Regions from separate parts of the Streptomyces sp. NPDC021212 genome, predicted to be linked through region 2. Evidence: riboswitches for the same ligand, from Rfam matches in the RefSeq annotation. Region 2 holds a riboswitch; the other holds the start of a gene.
The links. A riboswitch is a leader RNA that binds a small molecule or an ion and turns the genes downstream of it on or off. The one in region 2 is predicted to bind S-adenosylmethionine.
Positions count from the first base shown of each region.

Region 1: it holds a riboswitch for S-adenosylmethionine, as region 2 does, so the genes downstream of both, ACH4SI_RS29825 (aminotransferase class V-fold PLP-dependent enzyme) here and thrC (threonine synthase) in region 2, are expected to answer to the same signal.

Region 1 is NZ_JBIRPZ010000012.1:27,720-38,518, reverse strand. Features, by position in the region: gene ACH4SI_RS29860 (Ig-like domain-containing protein) at 1-1,176, shown strand, start outside; gene ACH4SI_RS29855 (hypothetical protein) at 1,210-1,611, opposite strand; gene ACH4SI_RS29850 (heme-copper oxidase subunit III) at 1,823-2,443, shown strand; gene ACH4SI_RS29845 (c-type cytochrome) at 2,513-3,322, shown strand; gene ACH4SI_RS29840 (Rieske 2Fe-2S domain-containing protein) at 3,319-4,374, shown strand; gene ACH4SI_RS29835 (cytochrome bc complex cytochrome b subunit) at 4,371-6,008, shown strand; gene trpD (anthranilate phosphoribosyltransferase) at 6,164-7,246, shown strand; SAM riboswitch class IV at 7,763-7,880, shown strand; gene ACH4SI_RS29825 (aminotransferase class V-fold PLP-dependent enzyme) at 8,034-9,395, shown strand; gene ACH4SI_RS29820 (Lrp/AsnC family transcriptional regulator) at 9,413-9,694, opposite strand; gene ACH4SI_RS29815 (rhomboid family intramembrane serine protease) at 9,691-10,401, opposite strand; gene ACH4SI_RS29810 (hypothetical protein) at 10,546-10,791, shown strand.
Region 2 is NZ_JBIRPZ010000016.1:27,483-38,281, forward strand. Features, by position in the region: gene ACH4SI_RS34405 (extracellular solute-binding protein) at 115-1,335, shown strand; gene ACH4SI_RS34410 (DUF3263 domain-containing protein) at 1,332-1,565, shown strand; gene otsB (trehalose-phosphatase) at 1,634-2,473, shown strand; gene ACH4SI_RS34420 (trehalose-6-phosphate synthase) at 2,752-4,218, opposite strand; gene ACH4SI_RS34425 (glucosyl-3-phosphoglycerate synthase) at 4,293-5,240, opposite strand; SAM riboswitch class I at 5,416-5,557, shown strand; gene thrC (threonine synthase) at 5,575-6,861, shown strand; gene ACH4SI_RS34435 (MoaD/ThiS family protein) at 6,858-7,136, shown strand; gene ACH4SI_RS34440 (cold-shock protein) at 7,545-7,751, shown strand; gene groL (chaperonin GroEL) at 8,111-9,736, shown strand; gene murQ (N-acetylmuramic acid 6-phosphate etherase) at 9,842-10,792, opposite strand.

The DNA of each region.
Region 1 (10,799 bases), on a different contig from region 2:
CTCAGCGGATGCGGGGGCCCCTCCTCGGACCCGCTGTCCGCCAAGCCGTACGACGCCGCCGACCAGATCTCCTTCAGCGGTGAGAGCGGCGCACGCAAGGCCGATCCGGACCGGCCGCTCCAAGTGACCGCCAAGGGCGACGACGGCCGGATCACGGACGTCACCGCCACCGACGCGGCGGGCAGGTACGTACGGGGCGAGCTGACGCCGGACGGCAGCCGGTGGCGCTCCACCGTGCCGCTGGCGGCGGGCGCCCACTACACGCTGCGGGTGTCCACGGAGGACTCGGGCGGCTCCCCGGGCCGCCGTACGATCAACTTCACCACCAGCTCCGCGCGCAAGCTGCTGAAGGTCACCTTCGGGCCGAAGTCGGGCGAGTACGGGGTGGGCCAGCCGGTCACCGCCAAGCTCAGCCGCGCGGTCAAGGACCCCTCGGCCCGGGCCGTGGTCGAGCGGGGCCTGAAGGTCGACTCACAGCCCGCCGTGGACGGCGTCTGGCACTGGGTGAACAGCAAGACGCTGCACTACCGCCCGGCCGAGTACTGGCCCGCGCACGCCACCGTCAAGGTGCGCTCCAACCTCAAGGGCATCAGGATCGGCAGCGGGCTCTACGGCAGCAAGTCCAAGGGGCTGCGGATCACCACCGGCGACCGGATCGAGGCCCTGACCGACTCCGGTACCCACCAGATGACGGTACGACGGAACGGACAGGTGATCCGGACCATCCCGATCACGACCGGTATGCCCGGGTTCGATACCCGTAACGGCACCAAGGTGATCCTGGCCAAGGAGTCGGCGGTACGGATGACGGGCGCCAGCATCGGCCTCGGCGCCGGTTCCTACGACCTGATGGTCTACTGGGCGGCCCGGGTCACCGAGAGCGGTGAATACGTCCACGCCGCGCCCTGGTCGACCGGCTCGCAGGGGTACGCCAACGTCAGCCACGGCTGCACCGGCATGTCCACCGAGAACGCCCGGTGGTTCTTCAACACCGTGCACCTCGGCGACATCGTCAAGGTCATCAACAGCAACGGCGACAACATGGCCACGTTCGGCAACGGTTACGGCGACTGGAACATGGCCTGGGCCGACTGGCGCCAGGGCAGCGCCCTCGTCGCCGGTCAGCGGGACGGCAGCACCCCGGCCGACTCGGCCCGGCTGCGCCCCATGGTGTGACCCCGTGACTCCGTGACACCGCACCGCGTGCGGTCAGGCGTCCACCGCGAGCCGCTTGCGGAGCAGTCCGGCCAGCGCGTCCACCAGGGCCACCGGGTCCAGCGGATGCGTCACCGCTGCCTCCGCGCGGCTCCAGGTGGCCAGCCAGGCGTCCTGCGGGCGGCCGATGAGCAGCACCACCGGCGGGCACTGGAAGATCTCGTCCTTGATCTGCCGGCAGACGCCCATCCCGCCCGCGGGGACGGCCTCCCCGTCCAGGACGCACGCGTCGATCCCGCCGTCCTCCAGCGCCGTCAGGACGGCGGGGAGGGTCGCGCACTCCACGAATTCCACCGGAGGCAGGTCGGCGGCGGGCCGGCGACCGGTCGCGAGCCGCACCTGTTCGCGGGTGTTCGCGTCGTCGCTGTAGACCAGCACCGTGGCGGTCGGCCGCATCGATTCCTCCGCATCAGCCAAGGGGACTACCGGGCTCCTGTGGCGGATGTTACTCCCGTACAGCCTTCCGGAGGAGGGGGCGAACGGATCTCTCCCCCCTTCGAGGGATCACCCGGAACAGCCGCGACGAGCAGCATCGATGCCCTTGACGCCGCCCTGGACACTCCGAACGGCACCCCCGGGAGTGAGGGCCGGATAAGCGACCGACATAATGTCGGTCGTGGCGACAGCAACGACAGTAGAAACCGGGCACGCGCACCCGTCGGTCAACCGGCCGAACCTCACCAGCGTCGGAACCATCATCTGGTTGAGTTCCGAGCTGATGTTCTTCGCGGCCCTCTTCGCGATGTACTTCACCCTGCGATCGGTGACCGGAGCCGAGCACTGGAAGGAAATGGCGTCCTCGCTGAACTTCCCGTTCTCGGCGACGAACACCACGATCCTCGTGCTCTCCTCCCTCACTTGCCAGCTCGGTGTCTTCGCCGCCGAGCGTGGCGACGTGAGGAAGCTGCGCTCCTGGTTCGTGGTCACCTTCATCATGGGCGCGATCTTCATCGGCGGTCAGATCTTCGAGTACACCGAACTGGTCAAGAAGGACGGGCTCTCGCTCTCCTCCGACCCGTACGGCTCGGTGTTCTACCTGACCACCGGTTTCCACGGACTGCATGTGACGGGCGGACTCATCGCCTTCCTGCTGGTCCTGGGGAGGACGTACGCGGCCAAGAGGTTCACCCACCAGCAGGCGACGGCGGCCATCGTCGTGTCCTATTACTGGCACTTCGTCGATGTCGTCTGGATCGGCCTCTTCGCCACGATCTACATGATCAAGTAAGCCGGTCACCGCGACCGGAAGCACGTCCTTAAAGCATCGACGCAGAAGATCCTGACACCGGGGTAATCCGTGAAAAAGCTCTCCGCACGACGGCGCCATCCGCTGGCTGCGCTCGTCGTCCTACTCTTCGCGCTGGCGGTCACTGGGGGGCTGTACGCCGCGTTCTCGCCGAGCGAGGCGAAGGCCGATGACAGCTCCGCCCAGTCCCTCGCCATCGAGGAGGGCAAGAAGCTCTATTCCGTCGGCTGCGCCAGCTGCCACGGTACGGGCGGTCAGGGGACCTCCGACGGCCCGAGTCTGGTCGGCGTCGGCTCGGCCGCCGTCGACTTCCAGGTCGGTACCGGCCGGATGCCCGCCCAGCAGCCGGGCGCCCAGGTGCCGAAGAAGAAGAAGATCTACTCGGACGCCGAGACCGAGCAGCTTGCCGCGTACATCTCCTCGCTCGGCGCCGGGCCGGTGACGCCCACCAAGAGCCAGTACAGCACCGACGACGCGGATGTCGCGAAGGGCGGAGAGCTCTTCCGCACGAACTGCGCGCAGTGCCACAACTTCGCCGGCAAGGGCGGTGCCCTCACCAACGGCAAGTACGCGCCGTCCCTCGAGGGTGTGAGCAAGAAGCATCTGTACGAGGCCATGCAGACCGGCCCGCAGAACATGCCCTCCTTCCCCGACACCACGATGCCGGAGAAGAACAAGCAGGACATCATCGCGTACCTCGACACGGTCAACAGCGACAAGTCCAAGACCCCCGGTGGCCTTGAGCTCGGCGGGCTCGGCCCGGTCAGTGAGGGCCTCTTCGCCTGGGTCTTCGGCATGGGCGCGCTGATCGTCCTCACCATCTGGGTCGCCGCCCGGACCGCAAAGGCCAAGAAGTCATGAGTAGCCACGAGATTTCAGAAGCAGAAGAGAAGCTGCCCGCGGAGCGGGCGGAGGGCGGCGCGACCGCGGTCGTGGAAGACCCGTTCGCGGACCCGGGGCTGCCCCCGCACGAGCACCGTCAGCAGGACATCGACGAGCGGGCCGCCCAGCGGTCCGAGCGCACCGTCGCCCTGCTCTTCACGGTCTCGATGCTGGCGACGATCGCCTTCATCGCCTCCTACGTGGCGCTGCCGGTCGACAAGTACATCTACGTCTTCCCGATCGGTCACATCAGCGCGCTGAACTTCGCGCTGGGCGTCACCCTCGGCATCGCGCTGTTCGCCATCGGCGCCGGTGCGGTCCACTGGGCCCGCACCCTGATGTCCGACGTGGAGATCGCCGACGAGCGGCACGCCATCGAGGCCGACCCGGAGGTCAAGGCCAAGGTCCTCGACGACTTCCGGGCGGGCGCCAAGGAGTCCGGCTTCGGCCGTCGCAAGCTCGCCCGCAACACCCTCTTCGGCGCGCTCGCCCTGGTGCCGCTCTCCGGCGTCGTGCTGCTGCGCGACCTCGGCCCGCTGCCGGGCACCAAGCTCCGGCACACCAAGTGGGCCAAGGGCAAGCGGCTCATGAACTACAACACCATGCAGCCGCTGCGGCCCGAGGACATCTCCGTGGGCTCCCTGACCTTCGCCATGCCCGAGGGCATGAGCGAGGAGGACCACGACTTCCAGACCGAGATCGCCAAGGCCGCCCTGATGCTCGTCCGGCTCCAGCCGGAGAACATCAAGGACAAGCGCGAGCTGGACTGGTCGCACGAGGGCATCGTCGCCTTCTCGAAGATCTGCACCCACGTCGGCTGCCCGATCAACCTGTACGAGCAGCAGACGCACCACGTCCTGTGCCCGTGCCACCAGTCGACGTTCGACCTCTCCGACGGTGGCCGAGTGATCTTCGGTCCGGCCGGTCACGCACTGCCCCAGCTGCGGATCAAGGCCAATGACCAGGGGTACCTCGAAGCCATGGGCGACTTCTCGGAGCCCGTCGGTCCTGCTTACTGGGAGCGCGGATGAGTACTGCAACGCACACGGACACGCAGCGGCGCGGCAAAGCGCCCGCGGGCGAGCGCGTCGCCGACTGGGCCGACGGCCGGCTGGGCATCTACAGCCTCGCCCGGGCCAACATGCGCAAGATCTTCCCGGACCACTGGTCCTTCATGCTGGGTGAGGTCGCGCTCTACAGCTTCATCATCATCATCCTCACGGGTGTGTACCTGACGCTGTTCTTCCACCCCAGCATGGAAGAGGTCGTCTACCACGGCCCGTACGTCCCGATGCAGGGCGTCCGGATGTCCGAGGCCTTCGCCTCGACGCTCGACATCAGCTTCGAGGTGCGCGGCGGTCTGCTGATCCGGCAGATCCACCACTGGGCCGCGCTGGTCTTCCTCTGCGCGATGTTCGTGCACATGATGCGCGTCTTCTTCACCGGCGCGTTCCGCAAGCCGCGTGAGATCAACTGGCTGTTCGGCTTCCTGCTGTTCTTCCTCGGCATGCTGACCGGCTTCACCGGCTACTCGCTCCCCGACGACCTGCTCTCCGGCACCGGTCTGCGGTTCATCGAGGGCGTGTTCCTGTCGATCCCGGTCGTCGGCACCTACATCTCGATGTTCGTGTTCGGCGGCGAGTTCCCGGGCATGGACCTCATCTCGAGGCTCTACCCGGTCCACGTCCTGCTGCTGCCGGGCATCATGCTCGGCCTGCTGGTGGCGCACCTGATCCTGGTCTTCTACCACAAGCACACGCAGTACCCCGGCGCCGGCAAGACCAACAAGAACGTCGTCGGCATGCCCCTGCTGCCGGTCTACATGGCCAAGGCGGGCGGCTTCTTCTTCCTGGTCTTCGGCGTCATCGCGGTCATCTCGGCGATCGCCACGATCAACCCGATCTGGACCATCGGCCCCTACCGGCCCGACCAGGTGTCCACCGGCGCCCAGCCCGACTGGTACATGGGCTTCGCCGAGGGTCTGGTCCGTGTCATGCCCGGCTGGGAGATCACCGCCTGGGGTCACACGCTCGTCCTGGGCGTGTTCATCCCGATCGTGGCCTTCCCGCTGGTCCTCTTCGCGATCGGCCTCTACCCCTTCATCGAGGCATGGATCAGCGGCGACAAGCGCGAGCACCACATCCTGGACCGCCCGCGCAACGCCCCGACCCGTACGGCCTTCGGTGTCGCCTGGCTGACCGCCTACTTCGTGATGCTGATCGGCGGTGGCAACGACCTGTGGGCCACCCACTTCCAGCTGTCGATCAACTCGATCACCTGGTTCGTGCGGATCGCCTTCTTCGCCGGCCCGGCCATCGCGTTCGTCGTCACCAGGCGGATCTGCATGGGCCTCCAGCGGCGCGACAAGGAGAAGGTGCTGCACGGTCGCGAGACCGGCATCATCAAGCGCCTGCCGCACGGTGAGTTCATCGAGGTCCACGAGCCGCTCACGCAGGAGCAGCTGCACGTGCTCACCCAGCACGAGCAGCCGAAGGCGTACGAGATCGGCCCCGAGGTCGACGAGAACGGCGTCCGCCGCAAGGTCAAGGCGTCGCAGAAGCTGCGGGCCAGGCTGTCCAAGTCCTACTACGGCAAGGACGCCTTCATTCCGAAGCCGACCTCCGAGGAGTACAAGGAGATCACCAGCGGCCACGGCCACCACTGACGCCCGCTGACGTCTGCCGACGTCTGTACGCCACAGACCAGGGCCCCGGCCCGGACCTCGCGTCCGGCCCGGGGCCCTGGTCGTGGTTCTGGATGCCGCACGCGCCGATAGGCTTGCCCTGATCGAGCGCGGATCTAGCCACTCAGGAGCGGACCATGGACGTTGTGACCCCAGCCGGAGGCGACAGCACCGCGACGGCCCGCACCTGGCCGGACGTGCTCAGCTCCCTCCTGGACGGCCAGGACCTCAGCGCCGACGACACCGCCTGGGCCATGGACCGCATCATGCGCGGCGAGGCCACCGACGCCCAGATCGCCGGGTTCGCGGTAGCGCTGCGGGCCAAGGGTGAGACCGTCGCCGAGCTGTCCGGCCTCGTCCGCGCCATGTACGGGCACGCCAAGACGATCGAGGTGCCCGGGCCGACCGTCGACATCGTCGGCACGGGCGGCGACCGCGCCAAGACCGTCAACATCTCGACCATGTCCGCCCTCGTGGCGGCCGGCGCGGGCGCGCGCGTGGTCAAGCACGGCAACCGCGCCGCGTCCTCCGCGAGCGGCGCCTCCGACGTCCTGGAGAAGCTCGGCGTCAACCTGGACCTCAGCCCGGCGCGGGTGGCCGAGATCGCCGAGGAAGCGGGCATCACCATGTGCTTCGCGGTCAAGTTCCACCCGTCGCTGCGGCACGTCGCGGCGGCCCGCCGCGAGCTGGGCATCGCGACCCCGTTCAACTTCCTCGGCCCGCTCACCAACCCGGCCCGGGTCCGCTGCCAGGTCACGGGCGTCGCCGACGCCCGGATGGCACCGATCATGGCCGGGGTGCTGGCCGAGCGCGGCTCCTCGGCGTTGGTCTTCCGGGGCGACGACGGGCTCGACGAACTGACCGTGACCGCGACCTCCCAGGTGTGGGTGGTGCGGGACGGCACGGTCCGGCAGGAGACCTTCGACCCGCGCGACATCGGCTTCGCACTGGCCCCCGTGGAGGCCCTGCGCGGCGCCGACGCCTCGCACAACGCGGACGTGGCACGCCGCGTTCTGGCGGGCGAGACGGGCCCTGTACGCGACGCGGTCCTCCTGAACGCGGGCGCGGCCCTGGCGGCCCTGGACTGGCACCGCGACCCTCCCACGACCCCGCTCAAGACCCGCATCGCGACGGGCGCCGCCCGAGCTGCCGAGTCGATCGACTCGGGCGCGGCGAGGGAGGCCCTGGAGCGATGGGTGAGGGCGAGCAACGCGTCGTAGCGCGCGGTGGCGATTCTTCCCCCACCCCGCCCCTTCCCACAGCACCGATGTGCGGCTCCGCCGCGCGGCGGGCAGGCCCCGGGGCTCGGCCGTGTCGTCACCGCCGTCGGGTCGGCGGGCGCGGTTGCGGGCCATGGCGGAGGGGCGGGGCCCCAGGGGCGCGGTTCTTTCCCCACCCCGCCCCTTCCCGTAACCGGGGGCGAGCCCCCCGGACCCCCGGCTCCGGTACGCGAGTACGATCACCCGCCCCCGTCCGGCGCGCACGGTTGTGGGCGAGGGAGCCAAGCCGGCGGCGCGGCGGCCCCGGCCCCCGCCCGGGGCCCGGGGCGGCAATGGCTCACCTCCGGTGCCCCACCACTCAGCCCCTCCGGCGCTTGAGGAGCGGGGGTGTGGGGGCGGAGCCCCCACCCGGGGGCCGGGGGCTTGCCCCCGGTTCGGGGAGGGGCGGGGTGGGGAACATGTCCGCGATGCGGACAGAGGGTGGGCGCCGCCTCGCGGTGTGGCACAATCCCTCCAGGTCACGAGCGACAGCGACTTCGGCCCCGGCCCGCTGTCCGGCAACCCTCCGTCCGTGGCGGGGTGCCCCGGGTGATGACCAGGCCGCTCGCAGCGAGGCGCGCGGCAAGCGCGGACCCCTCGCACTAGGGGTCCTGGTGGTCGAGGGAGTTCTTCCGTGACGCAGCGAATGCGCTAGGGCCGCAGCGCCCGTTTTCCGCAAGGCTCCGCCCGGATCAGCCGTGCGTCGAGCGATGTTCCGCATGCCTGCCACCCATCAGGAGAATTCGCCATGTCCGTGTGCCCTTCTGCTGTCCAGACCGCCACCCCGCTCCCCGTCCTCGGCAGCGACGTCACCGTGCCCCTGGTCACCGGCGGTGAGGTGACCTACGCCGCGCTCGACTACGCGGCCAGCGCGCCCGCCCTGCGGCGGGTGTGGGACGACGTCGCCGCCTATGCCCCGTACTACGGGAGCGTCCACCGCGGGGCGGGTTATCTGTCGCAGCTGTCGACGGATCTCTTCGAGACGAGCCGCAAGGAAGTCGCGGCGTTTCTGGGGTGCCGGGAGGACGACCAGGTGGTGTTCACCCGCTCGACCACCGACTCGCTCAACCTGCTGGCCGCCGTACTGCCCGCCGGTACGGAGGTGTTCGTGTTCGAGACCGAGCACCACGCCTCGCTGCTGCCGTGGGAGCAGCGGGAGGACGTGCGGGTGCGTTACCTGAGCGCGCCGCGCTCGCCGCGGCAGGCCGTGGAGACGCTGGAGAAGGCGCTGGCGGAGCGGGACGGGGGCCCGGCGCTGGTGTGCGTGACGGGCGCGTCGAACGTGACGGGTGAGCTGTGGCCGGTGGAGGCGCTGGCCGCGGCGGCGCATGCGCACGGCGCCCGTATCGTCCTGGACGCCGCGCAGCTGGCCCCGCACCACCCGGTGGACATCGCGACGGCGGACGTGGACTGGGTGGCGTTCTCGGGCCACAAGCTGTACGCCCCGTTCGGGGCGGGCGTCCTAGCGGGCCGGGCCGACTGGCTGCGCGAGGCGCGGCCGTATCTGGCGGGCGGCGGCGCGAGCCGCAAGGTCGCGCGGCGGGACGACGGAGGGGTGGACGTCGAGTGGCACACCACCGCGGCGCGGCACGAGGCGGGTTCGCCGAATGTGATCGGGGTGTACGCGATCGCCTCGGCGTGCAAGGCGCTGTCCGAGGCCGGGTTCGACGGCCTGGTGGCGCGCGAGCGGCAGCTGATCGCGAAGGTGCGGGAGGGGCTGGCGGAGGTGCCGGAGGTGCGGCTGCTGTCGCTGTTCGGCGACGACGCACCGCGGGTGGGCGTGCTGTCGTTCGTGGTGGAGGGCTGGAACAGCTCGCACTTCGCGGCGGCGCTGTCCGCGGAGTACGGGATCGGCGTACGGGACGGGCTGTTCTGCGCGCATCCGCTGCTGCGGACCCTGCTGGACAGCGAGCCCGGCGAGCCGGGGGAGTGCGGCGCGCCCGAGGCCGCCCCGGGGGAGCGCTCCCTGAACGCGATCCGCGTCAGCTTCGGCGCGGGCACCCCGGACGAGCATGTGGAGCGCTTCGTCCGGGCGGTGAAGGAGCTGGTCCGGGACGGCGCGCAGTGGGACTACCGCACGGAGGACGGCCGCTGCGTGCCCGCGCGCTAGGGCGCGCCCGGCTGCGCCTAGCTGTCGAGGCCGATGGCGAACGCGGCCTCCAGGTCGTGCTGCGAGTACGTCCGGAAGGCGATGTGGGTCTCGGTGGAGGCCACCCCCGGCAACTTGCTGATCTGGCCCGTGATGATGTCCGCGAGGTCGTCGTGGCGGGCCACCCGCACCATCGCGATCAGATCGTGCGCGCCGGTGACCGAGTAGACCTCGCTCACGCCCTCCAGCGCGGCGATCTTCTCGGCGGTCTCCGGGATCCGGTCCACGCTGGTCTTGATGAGCACGATCGAAGTGATCACGGCTGGCTTTCTCCCTCGCTGGACCTGGCTGCGCCGCCCACTCTATCCGGCCGCCCGAAGCGGGCCCATGCGTAGAGGAAGCCCAGGGTGAAGCCCACGAGATGGGCGAGGTAGGCCACGCCGGGGCGGGCGTCGGCCTGGCGGGCGGCGAGCCATTGGAGGGTGACCCAGAAGATCAGTACGGCCCAGGCGGGGAAGCGCAGCGGGAGGAAGAACAGGAACGGGAACAGGCTGGTCACCCGGGCGCGCGGGAAGAGCCAGAGGAAGGCGCCGAGGACGCCGGAGATGGCGCCGGAGGCGCCGACCAGCGTCTGCGGGGAGGAGGCATGGGCGGCGGCGTAGCCGAGGAGCGCGAGATAGCCGGTGACGAGGTAGAAGAGGGCGAAATGCATACGCCCCATGCGCTGCTCGGTCATGGCCCCGAAGACGTAGAGGAACAGCATGTTGCCGAGCAGATGCAGCCAGTTGCCGTGGACGAAGAGCGCGGTCAGCGGGGTCAGCGGCTCGGCGGGGGTGCCGCTCCACAGGGCGCTGGGGACGACTCCCCAGCGCTCGAAGTACGAGGTCTGGGCCTGGAGGAGGTCCCCGCCGGAGCCGTAGCGGGGGTCGAGCCCGGAGGCCGGTCCGAGGACGAAGATCAGGCAGCACGTGACGATGAGGGCGTACGTCATCACGGGACGGCCGGACCCCGCCGACTTCTCGATCATGGTCAGATCATCGCGTACCCGGCACAACCTGCCCAGAGCGCCTCGCCGCCGCCCGGGGGAGGGGGGTACGGGCCCGCCATGGCCGGGGGCTCAGGCCGTAGGGTGACAGGACGCCGATGAGCCGAGAAGCGAGGACGCGACACCATGGCCGTTCCCACGCCCAACGCCGAGACCCGCTGGCGCTGCACGCTGTGCGGCAACCTCACCCGTTTCGATGTGACCCGCTCGACGAAGGCGGTCGAGTTCGTCCACCTCGACCTCGCCGGGGAGCCTCGGGTCGAGGAGCGCGATGTGCTCAGTGAGACCATTGAGTCAGTGCGTTGTCGCTGGTGCAACGCGGTCGACCAGATCGAGCTGGTGGACCGTCCGAGTACGAACGCGAGCGCCTGACCAGACGG
Region 2 (10,799 bases):
CGACCTTCGCGAGAGGCATCGTGGAGGATGAATCAAGCCATAGGGTGGGAAACAGCAGTGCAGCGGCGACGGTTCTTGAGTCTGACGACGGCTGGGGCCGCTACGGCGGCGGTCATGCCCGCGCTGTCAGCGTGCGGCAGCGACAGCGGATCGGACGGGAACGTCCTGAAGGTGATCGCGGCGGACTACGGCGACAGCGCCGAGAACACCTCCCAGAAGTACTGGGACAAGCTGGCCCGGGCCTTCGAGGCCAAGCACAGCGGCATCACGGTCGACGTCAAGGTCTACAGCTGGACCGACGTCGACAAAAAGGTCGCCGACATGGTCAAGGACGGCGACAGCCCGGACATCGCGCAGATCGGCGCGTACGCCGACTACGCCGCCGCGGGCAAGCTCTACCGCGCCGACCAGATGCTCTCCATTCCCACCCAGGCCGCGTTCATCGCCTCGATCGCCCAGGCGGGCGAGGTCAGCCGGGTGCTGTACGGGCTGCCCTTCGTCTCCAGCGCCCGGCTGCTCTTCTACAACAAGAAGCTGTTCGACGAGGCGGGCATATCCTCCGCCCCCACCAGCTGGGCGGAACTGAAGGACGCCGCGCGGCAGCTCAAGTCGGCCGGCGTGAAGATCCCGTACGGGCTCCCGCTCGGCCCCGAGGAGTCGCAGGCCGAGGCCATGATCTGGATGCTGAGCGGCGGGGGCGGCTACACCGACTCCAACGGCAGCTACACCATCGACTCCGACGCCAACATCGAGACGTTCGAATGGCTGCGGGACGAGCTGGTCGGCGCCGGCCTCACCGGTTCGGGCTCCCCGGCCCGCACCAACCGGCAGGACGTCTTCAACGCCTTCACCCGTGGCGAGGTCGGCATGCTCAACGGCCACCCCACCCTGATGCAGCAGGCGTCCGGCCACGACATCGACTACGCCACCGCCCCGCTGCCGGGCCGCACCGGCAAGTCCACCTCGACGATGGGCGTCGCCGACTGGCTCATGGCGTTCAAGGCGAACGGCAAGCGGAAGCAGATCGGCGACTTCCTCAACTTCGTCTACCAGGAAAAGAACGTGCTGGACTTCGCCGACCAGTACGACCTGCTGCCGGTCACCACGTCCGTCTCCTCCACGATGCGCCACGAGAAGGACCACAAGAAGCTGTGGCGCTTCCTCGACCAGATGGACAGAGCCCAGTTCTACCCGGCGGACAAGACCTCGTGGCCGGCCATCAGCAAGATGGTCAAGGAGAAGATCGGCTCGACGGTGACCAGCGGCGGCGACCCGGCGAGCGTCCTCGGCGAGATCCAGCGGGCCGCCGACGCCATGGAGACGACCAAGCCGTGACCGCCGAGGAACTCTCCGAACAGGACCTGGCCGTGCTCGCCGTGGAGCGGACCGGCTGGCCGGGTCCTGGCGCCAAGGAGCGGGCCATACGGGAGCGGCTCGGCATCACCCCGACCCGCTACTACCAGCTGCTCAACGCCCTGCTGGACGACCCCCGCGCGCTGGAGCACGACCCGGTGACCATCAACCGGCTGCGCCGCGTGCGCGATCAGCGGCGCGAACGCCGCTGAGGCCGCCCGCGCCCGGCCGGTGGCCGGTGTTACGGGTGCCGGTGGGCGGGGGCGGGTAGGGTCGCCGCATGGGCAGCCACCCCCTTCCCGTCCCCGTCACCGCCGCCGGCCGCGAGGGTCTCGCGGCCCTCCTGGAACGGCCCGACCGAGCCGTCGTCGGGGTCGACTTCGACGGCACCCTCGCCGACATCGTCCCCGACCCCGACCAGGCCCGCGCCCACCCCGGCGCCGTCCCGGCCCTCGCCGCGCTGGGCCCCCGGCTGCGCTCCCTCGCGGTGATCACCGGCCGCCCGGCCGAAGTCGCCGTCCGCCACGGCGGCTTCGGGGACAGCGGCGCCCCGGCCAACCTCGTCGTCCTCGGCCTCTACGGCGCCGAGCGCTGGGACGCGTCCACCCGTACCGTCCAGGCCCCCGAGCCCCACCCGGGCATCGCCGCCGTCCGCTCCGAACTGCCGGGCGTCCTGGAGGCGAACGGCGCCTGGCACGGCACCTGGACCGAGGACAAGGGCCGTGCCGTCGCGGTCCACACCCGCCGCACCGAGGACCCCCAGGCCGCCTTCGACCAGCTGCGCGCCCCGCTGCACGCGCTGGCCGAGCGCCACGGCCTGATCGTCGAACCGGGCCGCCTGGTCCTGGAACTGCGCCCGCCCGGCATGGACAAGGGCGTCGCGCTGCTGGAGTACGTCCGGGAGACGTCCGCGGGCGCGGTGCTCTACGCGGGCGACGACCTCGGTGACCTGGCCGCGTTCGCGGCCGTGGAGCGGTTGCGGAAGGAAGGCGTGCCGGGGCTGCTGGTGTGCAGCGGCAGCACGGAGGTGACGGCCCTGGCGGAGCGCGCCGACCTGGTGGTCGAAGGACCGGCCGGGGTGGTGGCCCTGCTGGAGGCCCTGGCGGCGGCGATGCGCTGATTGTTCCCCACCCCACCCCGCCCCTTCCCGAACCGGGGGCAAGCCCCGGACCGCGCCCGCGTGTGATGTGCCCCCCGGCGGTGCCCCTGCGGGTCGGGACGCGGGAGAGCGACGCTGCGCCGGTGGGTCTGCGCAGCGGTGCCCGGCTGTGGCGGCGCACCCGGCCGACCGTGGGTCGGGGCTGAGCCCGCGAGCGGTGCTCGGGTGTGGTGGTGCTCCGGCCCCGGCCGGGGTGCCGGGGTGCCGGGGGCGGAGCCCCGGGGTGAGGGGGCGCGGGGCTAGGGGGTGTCCTCCAGCGCGTGCAACTGGGCCAGGAACCAGTCGCGGGGTGGGAGGGCCGTCGCGGCGGCGGCCAGGCGTTTCGTACGGTCCGCGCGCTCGCCCTCCGGCGTCCGCAGCGCCTCGTCCAGCGCTCGCGCCGTGCCCTCCACGTCGTACGGATTCACCACCACCGCGTCCGCGCCCAGCTCCTCGTACGCCCCCGCCTCCCGCGACAGCACCAGCGCGCAGCCGCGTTCGGAGACGACCGGGACCTCCTTGGCGACCAGGTTCATCCCGTCCCGGATCGGGTTGACGAGGGCCACGTCGGCCAGCCGGTAGGCGGCCAGGGAGCGCGCGAAGTCGTCCTTCACATGGAGCGCGACCGGCTGCCAGCCCTCCGTCCCGTACTCCGCGTTGATCTCCTCGGCGAGCACCCGCACCCGCTCGGTGTAGTCGCGGTAGACGGCGAGGTCCTGGCGCGACGGGTAGGCGAAGGCCACGTGGACCACGCGCTCGCGCCACTCGGGACGGGTCTCCAGCAGGCGGCGGTAGGCCAGCAGCCCGCGCACGATGTTCTTGGACAGCTCGGTGCGATCCACCCGGACGATCGTCTTCCGCCCCGGGCCGATCTGCTCGCGCAGCGCCGCCAGCCGTTCGTCCACGTCGGCCGCCCGCGACCGCTCCCGCAGGAAGGTGGCGTCGGCGCCGAGGCCGTGCACCCCGAGCCGGGTCTCCCGGCCCTCGAAGCGCACGGCGGCCGCCGAGCCGTCCGTCCCCCGGACGACCTCCGCGCCCAGCACCGCCGCACAGCAGTCGGCGAACGACGCGGCCCAGCGCCCGGTGAGGAAGGCGGCACGGTCGCCGCCGAGGATGCCGCGCAGCACGCCCGCCGCGACATCGTCCGGCAGCAGCCGGTAGTAGTCCGGGGGCGCCCAGGGCGTGTGCGAGAAGTGGCCGATCCGCAGGTCGGGGCGGCGCGCCCGGAGCAGCCCGGGGACCAGCGCCAGGTGGTAGTCCTGCACCAGCACGACCGCGCCCTCGGCCGCCTCCTGGGCGAGCGCGTCGGCGAAGGCCGCGTTGTACGTCTCGTACGCCGCCCACTGCGCGCGGAACTCCGCGTCGAAGACCGGCTCGACCGGGGTCTGGTAGAGCAGGTGGTGGACGAACCACAGCACCGAGTTCGCGACGCCGTTGTACGCCGCGGCGAAGACATCCGGCGCGATGTCCAGCATCCGCACCTGCTGCCCGCCGGTGTGGTCCGCGTCCAGGTGGCCGGTCCCGGCGCGGCGCGCCGCCTCGCGGTCGCCGTCGCCGAGCGCGGCGCACACCCACACGGCCCCGGCGTCGGGCCCGATCGCGCTCAGGCCGGAGACCAGCCCGCCGCCCCCGCGCTTGGGGGTGAGCGAACCGTCCTCGCCCAGCGCGTACGAGACAGGGCCGCGGTTGGACGCGACGAGGATCGGTGCGCTGCGTTCAACGGCCATGTCGCGAGCCTAGCCATCGGACACCCGGCGCAAACGTACGTACGGTTTCTTGTGCCCGGGAGAGTTAGGCGAAGCTATGCCGCGCGCCGCTCCTGGTACTCCGGGATCTCGATCATCGGCGGCCGCTCCTCCGTGTCCACCGCCGTGGTGCGCGGCTCGAAGCCGTTCTCACCGCGCTCGAACTGGGTCAGCCGCGGCCGCACCAGATGGCCGCGGGCCAGCCGCAGCTGGGCGGTGCGGTAGATCGCCGCGGCCATCCGGCCGAGCGCCTTGCCGTCCTGGTGGCGGTGTTTGCGCACGCCGATGTCGACCTGGGCGAGGGCGTCGAGCCCGACCGTGTGCAGCGCGTCGACCAGCAGGCCCAGCTCGACCCCGTACCCGACGGGGAACGGCAGCCGCTCCAGCAGCGAGCGCCGGGCCGCGTACTCGCCGCCCAGCGGCTGGACGAAACCGGCCAGCTGCGGCCAGTGCAGGTTCAGCAGCGGCCGCGCGACCAGCTCGGTGACCCGGCCGCCCTGGCCGGCGGCGTCCCGCAGCGGACGGTCGTACATGCCCTTGACCAGCTGCACCCCGGGGTCGGTGAGCAGCGGCCCGACGATCCCGGAGACGAAGCGCGCGTCGAATTCGCGCAGGTCGGCGTCGATGAAGCAGACGATGTCGCCGCTGGTCGCCAGCAGTGACCGCCACAGCACCTCGCCCTTGCCGGGCAGCGCGGGCAGGCGCGGCAGCAGCGCGTCGCGGTGGACCACCCTCGCGCCGGCCGCCGCGGCGACCTCGGCGGTGCGGTCCGTGGAACCGGAATCCAGCACCACCAGCTCGTCGACGAGCGGCACGGCCTCGGTCATCAGCTCGCGGCGGATCGCGGCGGCGATCTCGCCGACGGTCGCCTCCTCGTTCAGCGCGGGCAGCACCACGCTGACGCTCGTCGCCGTGTGGCGCTTCGCGGCCAGCAGGCGGTCCAGCGGACGGTCGTCGGCCGACCAGGAGCGGTGCTCCAGCCAGCGCTCCACCTCATCCAGCACCTGTTTTGTCTCCCTGCTGTGATCGCTCGGGCGTGATGGTTGTGATCCATCTCGCGGTTCGGACGTCTGGCTCAACCCTCCGGGCCGTCGGTTACAGTCTTGAACAACGCACGTGACCTTCGTATGTCGGGGGCACGGTGTGACAAACGCCCCGGGTCCGGCCCGGTGGCCATACCGCTCATCCAGAGGGGCAGAGGGAACGGCCCGTTGAAGCCCCGGCAACCCTCCAGCTGGTCTCGCGTCCTGTAGCGAGGCTCCCAGCTCGGGAAGGTGCCAATTCCGTCTCGTGGCGAAATGCGTCCCGAGGAAGATGAGGAGAAAGGGCCTCGCCTCCATGGCTGTGCAATCCGTCGAAAGCTCAACCACTTCCGCTGCCGCTTTCGGCCCCGCCGTCGCCCTGTCCTGCCGCGAGTGCGGTGAGCGCTTCGACCTCGGCCCGATCTTCGCGTGCGGGTCGTGTTTCGGGCCGCTCGAGGTGGCGTACGAGCTGCCGAGCGGCGACCCGGAGGCCCTGCGGAAGCAGATCGAGGCCGGTCCGGACAACATCTGGCGCTACGCGCCGCTGCTGCCCGTCCCCACGGACGTGGCCACGCTCCCCAGCCTGAGCCCGGGCTTCACCCAGCTCGTCAAGGCCGACCGGCTCGCCCGTGAGCTGGGCGTCACCGGCGAGCTGCACGTCAAGGACGACTCCGGCAACCCGACCCACTCCTTCAAGGACCGGGTCGTCGCCATCGCCGTCCAGGCGGCCCGCACCTTCGGCTTCACCACCCTGTCCTGCTCCTCCACCGGCAACCTGGCCGGCGCGGTGGGCGCCGCGGCCGCCCGTTCCGGCTTCCGCTCGTGCGTCTTCATCCCGCACGACCTGGAGGCGGGCAAGGTCGTCATGGCCGCTGTCTACGGCGGTGACCTGGTCGGCATCGAGGGTACGTACGACGACGTCAACCGCTTCTGCAGCGAGCTGATCGGCGACCCCGTGGGCGAGGGCTGGGGCTTCGTCAACGTCAACCTGCGGCCGTACTACGGCGAGGGCTCCAAGACCCTGGCGTACGAGATCTGCGAGCAGCTCGGCTGGCGGCTGCCGGACCAGATCGTCATCCCGATCGCCTCCGGCTCCCAGCTCACCAAGATCGACAAGGGGCTCAAGGAGCTGATCAAGCTCGGTCTGGTCGAGGACAAGCCGTACAAGATCTTCGGCGCGCAGGCCGAGGGCTGCTCCCCGGTCTCCACCGCCTTCAAGGCGGGCCACGACGTGGTGCGCCCGCAGAAGCCGAACACCATCGCCAAGTCGCTGGCCATCGGCAACCCGGCGGACGGCCCGTACGTCCTCGACATCGCGCGCCGCACCGGCGGGGCGGTGGAGGACGTCACCGACGAGCAGGTGGTCGACGCGATCAAGCTGCTCGCCCGCACCGAGGGGATCTTCGCGGAGACCGCGGGCGGCGTGACCGTCGGCGTGACGAAGAAGCTGATCGAGGACGGTCTGCTCGACCCGTCCCTGACGACCGTCGTCCTCAACACCGGCGACGGCCTCAAGACCCTCGACGCGGTGGCCCCCACCACGGGCCCCTCCGCCATCATCCGCCCCACCCTTGACTCGTTCCGAGAGGCTGGCCTCGCATGAGCGTCAACGTCCGAATCCCGACCATCCTGCGTACCTACACCGGCGGCCAGGCCGAGGTCAGCGCCGAGGGCGCGACCCTCGCCGAGGTTCTGGCGGACCTGGAGAAGAACCACGCGGGCATCGCGGCCCGCGTCCTGGACGACACCGGCAAGCTGCGCCGCTTCGTGAACGTCTACGTCAACGACGATGACGTGCGGTTCGCCGAGGGCCTGGCCACGGCCACGCCGGACGGCGCCGGAGTGTCCATCATCCCCGCGGTCGCGGGTGGCTGCTGACGCTCCATCACCCCTCTCACCTCTGGAAATCGCCCCGTCCGGGAAGAAACGGACGGGGCGATTCCGTGTGTTGAATCGCGATACAGTTGCCCCGCCTCCCCAGCGGCCCCGGCGCCACCACATATGAGAACTCGTCAACTTGTGCGCAAAGTGTGTGCGCGATTTGTCGGGTTGATGCCCTATGTCCCGCCAGGTTTGCCCGAACTTCACAGGAATTCTCCACTTATTCCCGATCGGCCGCGCCCAGAATTCTCGTCCAATTGACCTGTTGCAGAGGGCGTTGGGACGGATACATTCAGCGGCGGTCGACGCGTTCCGGCGCACACCCCCCTCGACTCGGGGGGTGAGGTCTGACCCGGGTCCGCGGAGTGCGGTCCTGCGCAAGGGCCAGCAATAGGGGAGTTAGGAATGGCTCAGGGCACCGTCAAGTGGTTCAACGCGGAGAAGGGGTACGGCTTCATCGCGGTCGACGGTGGTGCGGACGTGTTCGTCCACTACAGTGCGATCCAGATGGACGGTTACCGCACCCTCGAGGAAGGCCAGCGGGTCGAGTTCGAGATCTCGCAGGGCCAGAAGGGCCCGCAGGCGGACATGGTCCGCGTGGCCGTAGGCTGACGCGCCGAACGCGAGGCAGCTGACTGAAGTCCGGAGGGCCCGTACCCCGCGAGGGGACGGGCCCTCTGGCATGTCCCGGGTCGCCCGTACCTCGCGAGGGGGTGGGCCCTCTGGCATGTCCCGGGCCCCGCCGCTCATCTCTCCCGGCGCCTCTTGACGCCCATCGGGCGCTTGCACTCTCATGGGTCGAGTGCTAATTATTGCGTTAGCACTCTGAAGGTGAGAGTGACAGAAGGATCGGGTCGGTGAGGCAAGCCGACGCCGCGCGGGGCAAGGAACCGCACGGCAGGCAGGCCGTCCGTCGCGGGCGCCAGGCGCGGTCCGGAGCAATCCACCCCGTCTTGGGAGGACCACTTCACATGGCCAAGATCATCGCGTTCGACGAGGAGGCGCGGCGCGGCCTCGAGCGCGGGATGAACCAGCTCGCCGACGCCGTCAAGGTCACCCTCGGCCCCAAGGGCCGTAACGTCGTCCTCGAGAAGAAGTGGGGCGCCCCCACGATCACCAACGATGGTGTGTCCATCGCCAAGGAGATCGAACTCGAGGACGCGTACGAGAAGATCGGCGCCGAGCTGGTCAAGGAGGTCGCGAAGAAGACGGACGACGTCGCCGGTGACGGCACGACGACCGCGACCGTCCTCGCCCAGGCGCTGGTCAAGGAGGGCCTGCGGAACGTTGCCGCGGGCGCCAACCCGATGGCCCTCAAGCGCGGCATCGAGAAGGCCGTCGAGGCCGTCTCCGCCCAGCTGCTCGAGCAGGCCAAGGACGTGGAGACCAAGGAGCAGATCGCCTCCACCGCCTCCATCTCCGCCGCCGACACCCAGATCGGCGAGCTGATCGCCGAGGCCATGGACAAGGTCGGCAAGGAAGGCGTCATCACCGTCGAGGAGTCGCAGACCTTCGGGCTCGAGCTCGAGCTCACCGAGGGCATGCGCTTCGACAAGGGCTACATCTCCCCGTACTTCGCGACGGACATGGAGCGTATGGAGGCGTCGCTCGACGACCCGTACATCCTGATCGTCAACTCGAAGATCACCAGCGTGAAGGACCTCCTCCCGCTGCTCGAGAAGGTCATGCAGTCCGGCAAGCCGCTGCTGATCATCGCCGAGGACATCGAGGGCGAGGCGCTGGCGACCCTGGTCGTCAACAAGATCCGTGGCACCTTCAAGTCCGTCGCCGTCAAGGCCCCGGGCTTCGGTGACCGCCGCAAGGCCATGCTCGGCGACATCGCCATCCTCACCGGTGGCACCGTCATCTCCGAGGAGGTCGGCCTCAAGCTGGAGAACGCGGGCATCGACCTGCTCGGCCGCGCCCGCAAGGTCACCGTCACCAAGGACGAGACCACCATCGTGGACGGCGCCGGCGACACCGACCAGGTGCAGGGCCGCGTCAACCAGATCCGCGCCGAGATCGAGTCCTCCGACTCGGACTACGACCGCGAGAAGCTCCAGGAGCGCCTGGCGAAGCTGGCCGGCGGCGTGGCCGTCATCAAGGCCGGTGCCGCGACCGAGGTCGAGCTGAAGGAGCGCAAGCACCGCATCGAGGACGCGGTGCGCAACGCCAAGGCCGCCGTCGAGGAGGGCATCGTCGCCGGTGGTGGCGTGGCCCTGCTCCAGACCGTCTCGGTCTTCGAGAAGCTGGAGCTCGAGGGCGACGAGGCCACCGGTGCCCAGGCCGTGCGCCTGGCCCTGGAGGCCCCGCTGAAGCAGATCGCCGTCAACGCCGGCCTCGAGGGCGGCGTCGTGGTGGAGAAGGTGCGCAACCTGACCCCGGGCCACGGCCTCAACGCCGCGACCGGTGAGTACATCGACCTGATCGCCGAGGGCATCATCGACCCGGCCAAGGTCACGCGCTCCGCGCTGCAGAACGCCGCGTCGATCGCCGCGCTGTTCCTCACCACCGAGGCCGTCATCGCCGACAAGCCCGAGAAGGCCGCTCCGGCGGGCGCCCCGGGCGGCATGCCGGGCGGTGACATGGACTTCTGATCGGCTTCGGCGCCCCGCGCGCCGGTCGGTCACACCGTCCACAGACGACGGCGGGGCGGCACCCTTTCTCCCAGGGGTGCCGCCCCGCCGCCGTGCTGTGTGCCGTTATGCTCCCGCCGCTTCGAGGGCCGCCCGGAGGTGTCCGTTCGCCTCGGCGAGCAGCTTCTCGGCGGTGGGCGCGTCCACGCCGCCGAGGATGGTCAGGATGGCGTTCTTGGCCTCCCAGTCGGTGGCCGTCAGCGCGCTCTCGATCCGCTCGTCCGTGGCGCCGGTCGCCAGCGAGACGATACGACGCGTGCGCGCCCGCAGCTTCTCGTTCGAGGCGCGCACGTCGACCATCAGATTCCCGAAGGTCTTGCCCAGCCGGATCATGGTGATGGTCGAGATCATGTTGAGCACGAGCTTCTGCGCCGTACCCGCCTTGAGCCGGGTGGAGCCGGTGAGCAGCTCCGGTCCGACGACGACCTCGACGCCGTGGTCGGCGGCCGCGGCGAGCGCCGAACCCGCGTTGCACGACAGCCCGACCGTGAGCGCCCCGCGGCGGCGGGCGTGCTCGACGGCGCCCACGGCGTACGGGGTGCGGCCGGAGGCCGAGACGCCCACGACCGCGTCGTCCGGGCCGATCCCGATCCGGTCCAGGTCCTCGGCGGCCACCTCCGCGCTGTCCTCCGCCCCTTCCACGGACGACATCACTGCGGTCTCCCCGCCCGCGATCAGGCCGACCACCCGGTCCGGCCGGGCGTTGAAGGTGGGCGGGCACTCGCTCGCGTCGAGCACCCCGAGCCGCCCGGCGGTGCCCGCGCCCGCGTACACCAGCCGTCCGCCGCCCGCCATGCGCGCGGCGATGCCGTCGATGGCGGCGGCGATCCGGGGGAGCTGGGCGGCGACGGCGGCGGGGACCCCGGCGTCCTCGGCGTTCATGATGCGGGCGATCTCGACGGTGTCGAGCCGGTCGATCTCGGCGAGTTCGGGGCGGAACGCCTCGGTGGTGAGGGTCTCCAGCTGGGCGCGGAGCTGTCGCTGTTGCTGCTGTTGCTGATCGGCGGCGGAAGTCATGGCGAAG